One region of the Haloactinospora alba genome, then DNA from elsewhere that is predicted to be linked to it. Evidence: riboswitches for the same ligand, from Rfam matches in the RefSeq annotation. Region 1 holds a riboswitch; the other holds the start of a gene.
The links. Region 1 has a riboswitch for S-adenosylmethionine ahead of FHX37_RS05975 (aminotransferase class V-fold PLP-dependent enzyme). Riboswitches for the same ligand answer to the same signal wherever they lie in the genome.
Positions count from the first base shown of each region.

Region 2: it holds a riboswitch for S-adenosylmethionine, as region 1 does, so the genes downstream of both, thrC (threonine synthase) here and FHX37_RS05975 (aminotransferase class V-fold PLP-dependent enzyme) in region 1, are expected to answer to the same signal.

Region 1 is NZ_VFQC01000001.1:1,310,542-1,314,737, reverse strand. It holds gene FHX37_RS05985 (primosomal protein N') at 1-396, shown strand, start outside; gene FHX37_RS05980 (SAM-dependent methyltransferase) at 422-1,132, opposite strand; gene FHX37_RS05975 (aminotransferase class V-fold PLP-dependent enzyme) at 1,286-2,620, opposite strand; SAM riboswitch class IV at 2,692-2,816, opposite strand; gene FHX37_RS05970 (CaiB/BaiF CoA transferase family protein) at 2,948-4,183, shown strand; gene FHX37_RS05965 (acyl-CoA dehydrogenase family protein) at 4,195-4,196, shown strand, end outside.
Region 2 is NZ_VFQC01000003.1:164,186-168,381, forward strand. It holds gene FHX37_RS21250 (alpha,alpha-trehalose-phosphate synthase (UDP-forming)) at 1-1,431, opposite strand, end outside; SAM riboswitch class I at 1,699-1,840, shown strand; gene thrC (threonine synthase) at 1,853-3,124, shown strand; gene FHX37_RS21260 (MoaD/ThiS family protein) at 3,201-3,479, shown strand; gene groL (chaperonin GroEL) at 3,806-4,196, shown strand, end outside.

The DNA of each region.
Region 1 (4,196 bases):
GACGACGGTGGACGGGTCGCCGTCGTGGCCGAAGCCGGGCTGTCCGCGACCCAGGCGCTCGTCCGGTGGGACCCGGCCGGCTTCGCCGAACGGGAACTCGCCGAACGCCGGGAGCTCGGGTTTCCGCCCGCGGTGGCCATGGCGTCGGTAACGGGAGAACCGGAACACGTGCGCGAACTTCTCGCCGACGTCACCCTCCCGGAGTCCGCCGAGGTACTGGGACCGGTCCCTGTTTCCAACGAGGACAGCGACAGCACCGAACGCGCACTGTTGCGGGTGCCACGCGGGGACGTTCTGGAGCTGGCCAGGGCTCTCAAAACGGCGACGGCTGCCCGTAGCGCCCGCAAGGACGAGCATCTGGCGCGTGTACGGATGGATCCGCTGGAAGTCGTCTAGGGCTATGGGAGCGGAAAGGGACCGTTCACTCCTTGCGCCCCACTCCCGCCGGTATCCCCGTTCCGGCGCTGGCCACCTCATGGTCCGGGTACGGCCACCACGCGAGGTCGGCCACGCCGGGGGCGAGCAGTGTGAAGGGGGAGAACACGGCGGCTGTCAGAGTGGTCCGGGCCGTGTCAGCGCTGTCCGGCTCCCGTGCCATCGCCAGGTAGCTGCCGGAGGGCATCACCTCGTACAGTGCCGGCACCAGGTCGCCACCCCTCATCACGCTCTCCGGGAAACACCCGCTGTCCACCAACAGGGCCGCGGCCGGAAGCCGGAAGTCCACCAGTCCCCGTTGTTGGAGCCGCTCGGCGAGCTCGTGGGGGCCCGACCCCGCAGCCACCACGGACACGGCCTCACCGCGCGCGTGCGCCCTGCCACGCAGCGGGACCGTTCCCTCCGGATCCACATAGACGATCCGCGCCGTCGCGACGTGGGCGTCAGCGACCTGTTGGACCACCTCCCGGACCGGAAGCCGCGAGCCCATGTCGATGAACTGCCGCACCCCAGCGTCAGCGGCGAGGTAGGCCACGACCCGCCGGAGGAAACCCCGCTTCTCTTCCGCGTTCCCGACCGGCTCCGCGCCGGCGCCGGGCCGGGGACGGTGGGTCTCCATGTCGATCACGCGCGGGCTGGGAATCTCAGCGGCGGGCCTCTCCGGATCCGTGTGCAGTGCCCGCCGCTCGTCAGTCACGATCGCACTCCCAGCGCCGTCGGCCGGTTCCGGGGCCGGACCAGAACGGATTGTGTCCGCCTGCCGCACCCACCCCTTCGTTGGGGTTCGATGTTACCCGGTGCCGGTGACGTTATTCACCCATACGCAACACTCCTGTGCGACAGGTTGCTGTCACCAGCGCGGGTCGGGCACGGGCACGAGGTGCCCCCCGTCGTCCCGGTACTCCCAGCGCGGACCGTGGTCGGCGAGTTCGGACAGCGCCGCGACCAGCCTGTCGACGTGCTCGGGGGTCGTTCCCAGGCCCAGACTGGCGCGTACGGCCTGCCCGTGACCGTCCGGAAGCAGCCCGCGGGTGAGGGGGTGGGCGCAGAACAGTCCGTCCCGCACTCCGATCCCGTACTCCGCTGCCAGGGCCGCTCCCACCAGATCGCTGGGCAGACCGTCGACCACGAACGACACGATTCCCACACGGGGATGGTTCCTGTGCCACAGACCGAGGTCGTGCACCTTTCCGACGGTTGCTATCCCCTCCCGCAACCGGGTCAGCAACTCCTGCTCCCGTTCGTGCAGCCGGTCCTGACCAGCGGCCCGGAGCGTGTCACAGGCGGTTCCGAGCGCCACGGCGCCCAACAGGTTGGGGGTGCCCGCCTCGTGGCGGGCGGGCAGGTCGTTCCACCGTACGCCGTCCTCGGACACGAGACGGGTGGCGCCTCCGCCGGCAAGGTAGGGGTCCGCGGCCCGCAACCAGTCGGTGCGGCCCGCCAGCACACCCGAGCCGAAGGGCGCGTAGAGCTTGTGTCCGGAGAAGGCCACGTAGTCGGCTCCGGTCTCGGCCAGGCTGAAGGCGCAGTGCGGGACGAGTTGGGCGGCGTCGACGACGATACGCGCGCCTTCCGCGTGGGCCACGTCCGCCAGCTCCTCCACCGGCCACACCTCCCCGGTGACGTTGGACGCGGCCGTGACACAGAGCAGGCGCGGCCCCTCGGGAGCGGCGCGAAGCGCCGCCCGGGCCGCCGCCACCGCCTCCTGGGGGTCGGAGGGCAGCGGGAGCTGGCTCAGGTGGCCGACGCGGCTGCCGCGGTGTTGCCACGGCAACAGGTTCGCGTGGTGTTCCGTGGAGAAGACCACCACCGAACAACCGTCGGGAACGGCACGGGCCAGCAGGTTGAGCGCGTCGGTGGTTCCCCGGACGAACAGCACGGTGTCGTTGTCGCGCGCGTCGACGAACTCCGCCGCCGAAAGCCGCGCACGCTCGTAGGCCCTGGTACTGAGTTGGGAGTGGAAACCGGCGCCGCGGTGCACGCTCGCGTAGTAGGGCAGTGCGGCGTGCAACGCCTCCTGCACCGTGCTGAGGCACGGGGCGCTCGCGGCGTAGTCGAAGTTGGCGTAGTCGACCCGTTCTCCCGTCACCAGCGGGACGGGAACCTCGGATCCGACGAGGCTCGTGTCCGCGGGTTCGTTCCCTGCGGCACAGGAGGACAGCGGGTCAGTGGCGACAGTCGTCATCAAGGCACCTCCACGGGGCCGTTAGGGACCCCTGGAGATGCGGCGGCGCCGTCGTCGCCTGCTTCCCGCGGGGTCCGCGCTTGCCTGACACGGTTGCGTTCGGTCGTGTCTCGACCTGGTCCTCACCCGGGGCACCCCACCGCGGAAGGAGGGTTGCCGGCCAGTTAGCCGGGGCTTAACACTGGCACTCATGACCTGTTTGGGAACTTTAGCGCACCATGGCGGATTGTGCGCAATCGCCCCCCGCTCGACGACGACGCCCCGGCGCCATGGCATGGTGATGACATCGGGGCGCGCCCATCGAGGACGATGAGGAGTGGTGCGTACATGCCCAACAGCGATTCCGGTTCGGACCAGCCCCTGGCGGGTGTCAGGGTTGCTGACCTCTCACGTGTGCTTGCGGGTCCCTACGCGACCATGCTCCTCTCGGACATGGGTGCCGAGGTCGTCAAGGTCGAACACCCAGGCGAGGGCGACGACACCCGTGCCTGGGGGCCGCCGTGGGAATCGGGCGAATCCGCTTACTTCCTCTCCGTGAACCGGGGAAAGCGCAGTCTGGCCGTCGACCTCAAGGACCCGGACGGGGCGGCCGCTGTGCGTGAGATCTGCGCCGGTTGCGACGTGCTGATCCAGAACTTCCGCCCCGGCGTCATCGACAGGCTCGGGCTCGACTACGCCTCGGTCCGGGAACGGAACCCCGCTGTGGTCTACTGCTCCATCAGCGGGTTCGGCCCCGAGCACGATCCCGCCGACCGTCCCGGTTTCGACGCCGTCATGCAGGCCGAGAGCGGGCTCATGGCCGTGACCGGGGCTGGTGACCAGGCCAGCAAAGTGGGAGTGGCTATCACCGATGTGCTTACCGGCCTCAACGCCGCGGTCGCCATCCTCGGGGCCCTGTTGCGCGCGCGCGTCACGGGTCAGGGTGAGCACATCTCGGCGTCGTTGGTGAACTCCGCGCTGTCCGGCCTCGTGAACGTCGCGCAGGGGGCGCTGGCTACGGAAACGGAGCCTCAGCGGTACGGGAACGCCCACCCGGCGATCGTGCCCTACCAGGTGTTCGGCACCGCCGACGCCGACATCATGGTCGCCGCCGGCAACGACGCGCTCTTCCGCAAGCTGTGCGCCGTACTCGGGCGGGACGACCTCAGCAGTGACCCCCGATACACCACCAATCCCGACCGGGTCGCTCACCGCGCGGAGCTTGTGGAGGAGATCCAGGCCGAGCTGCGCACCCGGCCAGCGCACGAGTGGACGGAGTCGCTGTTGGAGGCCGGGGTGCCGGTCGGCAAGGTGCGCGGCGTGCTGGACGCGATCCGTACCGCCGACGCGGCCGGCGACGACGTGACCCGCACCGTGCACCACCCCACAGCGGGGAGCTTGGAGCTCCTGCGCGCGGGGTTCCGGTTGGGAACCGCCGAGGGGAGGAGGGATGGAGGGTCGGATCCGCCTCCCCTGCTCGGGCAGCACTCCAGACAGATCCTCACCGAGGTGGGGCTGAGCGCCGACCGCATCTCGGAGATGATCGAACGCGGTGCGGTACGGGTGGCGAGTAACGGCGAGTAGATAGGACTGTCAT
Region 2 (4,196 bases), on a different contig from region 1:
CGCGCGCAACTGCTCGGTGAACCACCGTTGCGGGGGTGCCGCGGCGGCGGCCTCGGCGAGGCGCCCGCAGCGCGCGGCGCGCTCCTGTCGGGGCATGGACAGCGCGGCGTGCAGGGCGTTGGCCGTCTCGGTGACGTCGAACGGGTTGACGAGCAGCGCGTCCGCGCCGAGCTCGTCGGCCGCGCCCGCCTCGGTGGACAGCACCAGCGCGCACCCGTCGTCGGAAACCGTGACCCCCTCCTTGGCGACCAGGTTCATACCGTCCCGGACGGGGTTCACCAGCAGCGCGTCCGCCATCCGGTAGGCGGCCAGCGACCGGGGGAAGTCGTCGTCCATCTCCAGAACCAGCGGGGTCCACTCGGCGGTGGCGAACTCGTCGTTGATCTCCTTGGCCATGCTCCGCACCGTCTCGGTGTACTCCCGGTACTCCGGAACGTCGCCCCGGCTGGGGTAGACGAAGGCGAGGTGGGTGACCGCGCCGCGCCACTCGGGGCGAGTGGTGAGGAGCTCACGGTAGGCCGCGAACCCGCGCACGATGTTCTTGGAGAGCTCGGTGCGGTCCACCCGCACGATGGTCCTCCGGTCGCCCACGCGGCGCCGCAGCGTCTCGCGGCGTTCGGTGACGTCCGCGGCGGCGGCCCTTTCCCGCAGGTCGCCCGGGTCGGCCCCCAGCGGGTGCACCCCCACGGTGATGACGCGGCCGCCGAACTCCACGGTGCGGGCCGCAGTGTCCACGGCCACGTTGAGGAACGCCGCGCAGCAGTCCAGGAACGCGTCGGCCCAGCGGGGGCTGTGGAACCCCAGGTGGTCCGCGCCGAGCATGCCCTCCAACAGCTCCCGCGCGACGTCGGTGGGCAGCAGCCGGAAGTACTCGGGCGGAGCCCAGGGGGTGTGCGAGAAGTGCGTGATCCGCAGGTCGGGGCGGCGCTGGCGCAGCATCCACGGCACGAGGGAGAGGTGGTAGTCCTGCACGGCCACGCGGGCGTCGCCGGCGGCACCGTGCAGCAGCGCCTCGCAGAACGCGGTGTTGTACTCGCGGTACCGCTCCCAGTCGGCCCGGAAGCCACTACCGAAGGCGGGTTTGTTCGGGACGTCGTACAGCATGTGCTGGACGAACCACAGGGTCGAGTTCGCCACGGAGGTGTAGGCGCTGGCGAACGTGTCCGCGGGAATGTCCAGCATCCGTACCCGCATCCCCTCCGGGGCGTGACCGGTGTGGTCGATCCGCCCGTCGGGCGCGGCCGCCGCGGCCTCCCGGTCGGCGTCGGACAGCGCCGCGCACACCCACAGCGCGTCGGACTCGGTGGCGACCGAGCTCATCCCGGCTACCAGGCCTCCGCCGCCACGCCGGTGCTCCAGGGAACCGTCCTGTCGGTGTACGAACGAGACCGGACCCCGGTTCGAAGCGATGAGGAGCTGCGCCTTGTCCACCTGAGTGCCCACCTCTCACGTGAGATCGTGTCGTTGTCCGCGGGTGCCGACCGCTCCCTGTGGGGAGCGCGGCGGCCACGGTAGGTGTTGTCGGTGTCGCCTCCGCGGCCGGGCCGCAAACCCGCTGTGCGGGCCGAAACGCCGGCGGGTGCGCGCGACCGGCGGGGACGCGGGGGTGTTACCCGCGTCACGATTGGTGGAAAAACGGACACCCCGTGGGTTAGGGTGACCCGCGAATCCGAACCGGATCCGCAACAAATTTCATATTGCTCATCCAGAGGGGTGGAGGGACCGGCCCTGCGAAGCCCCGGCAACCACCTAGGCGCGCGCTTCTCGCGGAAATTGCGAGGCCGCCTGGCAGGTGCCAACTCCGGCCCGGTACCAGATCGGTTCCGCGGAAAGATGAGGGGAGACGCCTCGCATGGCGACTGTCGCCACCGAACCCCATCCGACGGCGAACGACGCTTTCGGCCCCGCCGCGGCCCTGTCCTGTCGGGAGTGCGGCCACCGTTACGAGCTGGGCCCGCGTTTCGCGTGCGAGTTCTGCTTCGGCCCGCTCGAGATCGCCTACGAGTTCGACAGCACCCGTGTGACCCGGGACGCCATCGCGCGCGGTCCCGCCAACATGTGGCGGTACGCTGACCTGCTGCCGGTCCCGCGCAACGTCGCCGAACTGCCGAACATGAACCCGGGCCTGACCTCGCTGGTCGCCGCCGACCGGCTCGCGGGCGAACTGGGGATGCGCTCGCTGCACGTCAAGGACGACTCCGCCAACCCGACGCACTCGTTCAAGGACCGGGTGGTGGCCATGGCGGTGGAGGCGGCCCGCACGTTCGGGTTCACCACCCTGTCGTGCTCCTCCACCGGCAACCTCGCCGGCGCGATCGGCGCCGCCGCAGCCCGCGCCGGCTTCGAGTCGTGCGTGTTCATCCCGGCCGGCCTGGAGCGGGGCAAGGTCGTGATGGCGGCCGTGTACGGCGGCAAGGTGGTGGCGCTGGACGGCACCTACGACGACGTCAACCGGTTCTGCTCCGAGCTCATCGGAGACCCGGCCGGTGAGGGCTGGGGCTTTGTCAACGTCAACCTGCGGCCCTACTACGCGGAGGGCTCCAAGACGCTGGCCTACGAGATCGCCGAGCAGCTCGGGTGGCGCCTCCCGGAGCAGATCATCGTACCGATCGCGTCCGGTTCCCAGCTCACCAAGATCGACAAGGGCTTCCAGGAGCTGATCAAGACCGGGCTGGTCGAGGACCGCCCGTACCGGATCTTCGGTGCCCAGGCCAGCGGGTGCGGACCCGTAGCCGGCGCCTGGGAGCGGGGCCACGACGTCGTCCAGCCGGTGAAGCCGGACACCATCGCCAAGTCGCTGGCGATCGGGAACCCCGCCGACGGCCCCTACGTCCTGGACGTCTGCGCCCGTACCGGTGGCGCCGTGGCGCACGTGGACGACGGGCAGATCGTGGACGCGATGAAGCTGCTCGCCCGGACCGAGGGCGTGTTCGCCGAGACGGCCGGCGGCGTCACCACCGGCGTGCTGCGCTCGCTGCTCGCCGAGGGGACGCTGGACCCGGAGGCCGAGACGGTGGTGCTCAACACCGGCGACGGCCTCAAGACCCTGGACGCGGTGGACTCCGGCGTCACCGCGACCCTCGCGCCGTCCCTGGACGCGTTCAAGGACGCCGGGCTGCTCTGACCGCGTCGTCGCGGTGCGAGCGCCGGACGCCCGAACGCCGGCCGCGCGCCGGCTGCCAACCATCCGAGGAGTGACCGTGAGCGTTAATGTCCGTGTCCCGACCATCTTGCGCAGCTACACCAAGGACGCGGCGCAGGTGACGGCCGAGGGGGAGAACCTGAAGGCCGTGCTGGCCGACCTGGAGGCGAACTACCCCGGAATCCTGGACCGGATCGTGGACGACTCCGGTAAGATCCGCCGGTTCGTCAACGTGTACGTGGGTGAGGAGGACGTCCGGTTCGCCGAGGGGCTGGAGACCGCGACGGCGGACGGCACCCAGGTCTCGATCATCCCGGCGGTGGCGGGCGGCTGCTGACCGCGCGCCGCGCGCCCCGCTGGGCAACCTGTCAACCCGCGCCCGTGAGTGAACGCGACACGGGCGCGGGTTTTCGTGTGCGCGGGTGAGGTGTCCTGCGGGTTCGCCGACGGCGTTACCGTGGACACGACGTTTGCAGTCTCCCCGGGAGAGTGCTAAAAAAGAAGCGTTAGCACTCCGGATGCAGGAGTGCTAAGCCCAGGATCGAGACGATGAGGCCGCGGTCTCCGGCAGACGGGGTTGCTGTGAGGGTGCCGCGGTCGTCCGTCGCGGGCGTCGGCTCGTTCCTTCGCGTATCAGCCCGGTCTCGGGAGGACAAGAAGTCTATGGCAGCCAAACTGATCGCGTTTGACGAGGAAGCCCGGCGCGGCCTCGAGCGCGGCATGAACCAGCTCGCGGACGCCGTGAAGGTGACGCTGGGCCCCAAGGGCCGGAACGTCGTTCTGGAGAAGAAGTGGGGCGCCCCCACCATCACCAACGACGGCGTGTCCATCGCAAAGGACATCGAGCTCGAGGACTCGTGGGAGAAGATCGGCGCCGAGCTCGTCAAGGAGGTCGCGAAGAAGACCGACGACGTTGCCGGTGACGGCACGACCACCGCCACGGTCCTGGCCCAGGCGATGGTGCGTGAGGGTCTGCGCAACGTCGCCGCCGGTGCCAACCCGGTGGGCATCAAGCGCGGCATCGAGTCCGCCGTGACCCGCATCAGCGAGGAGC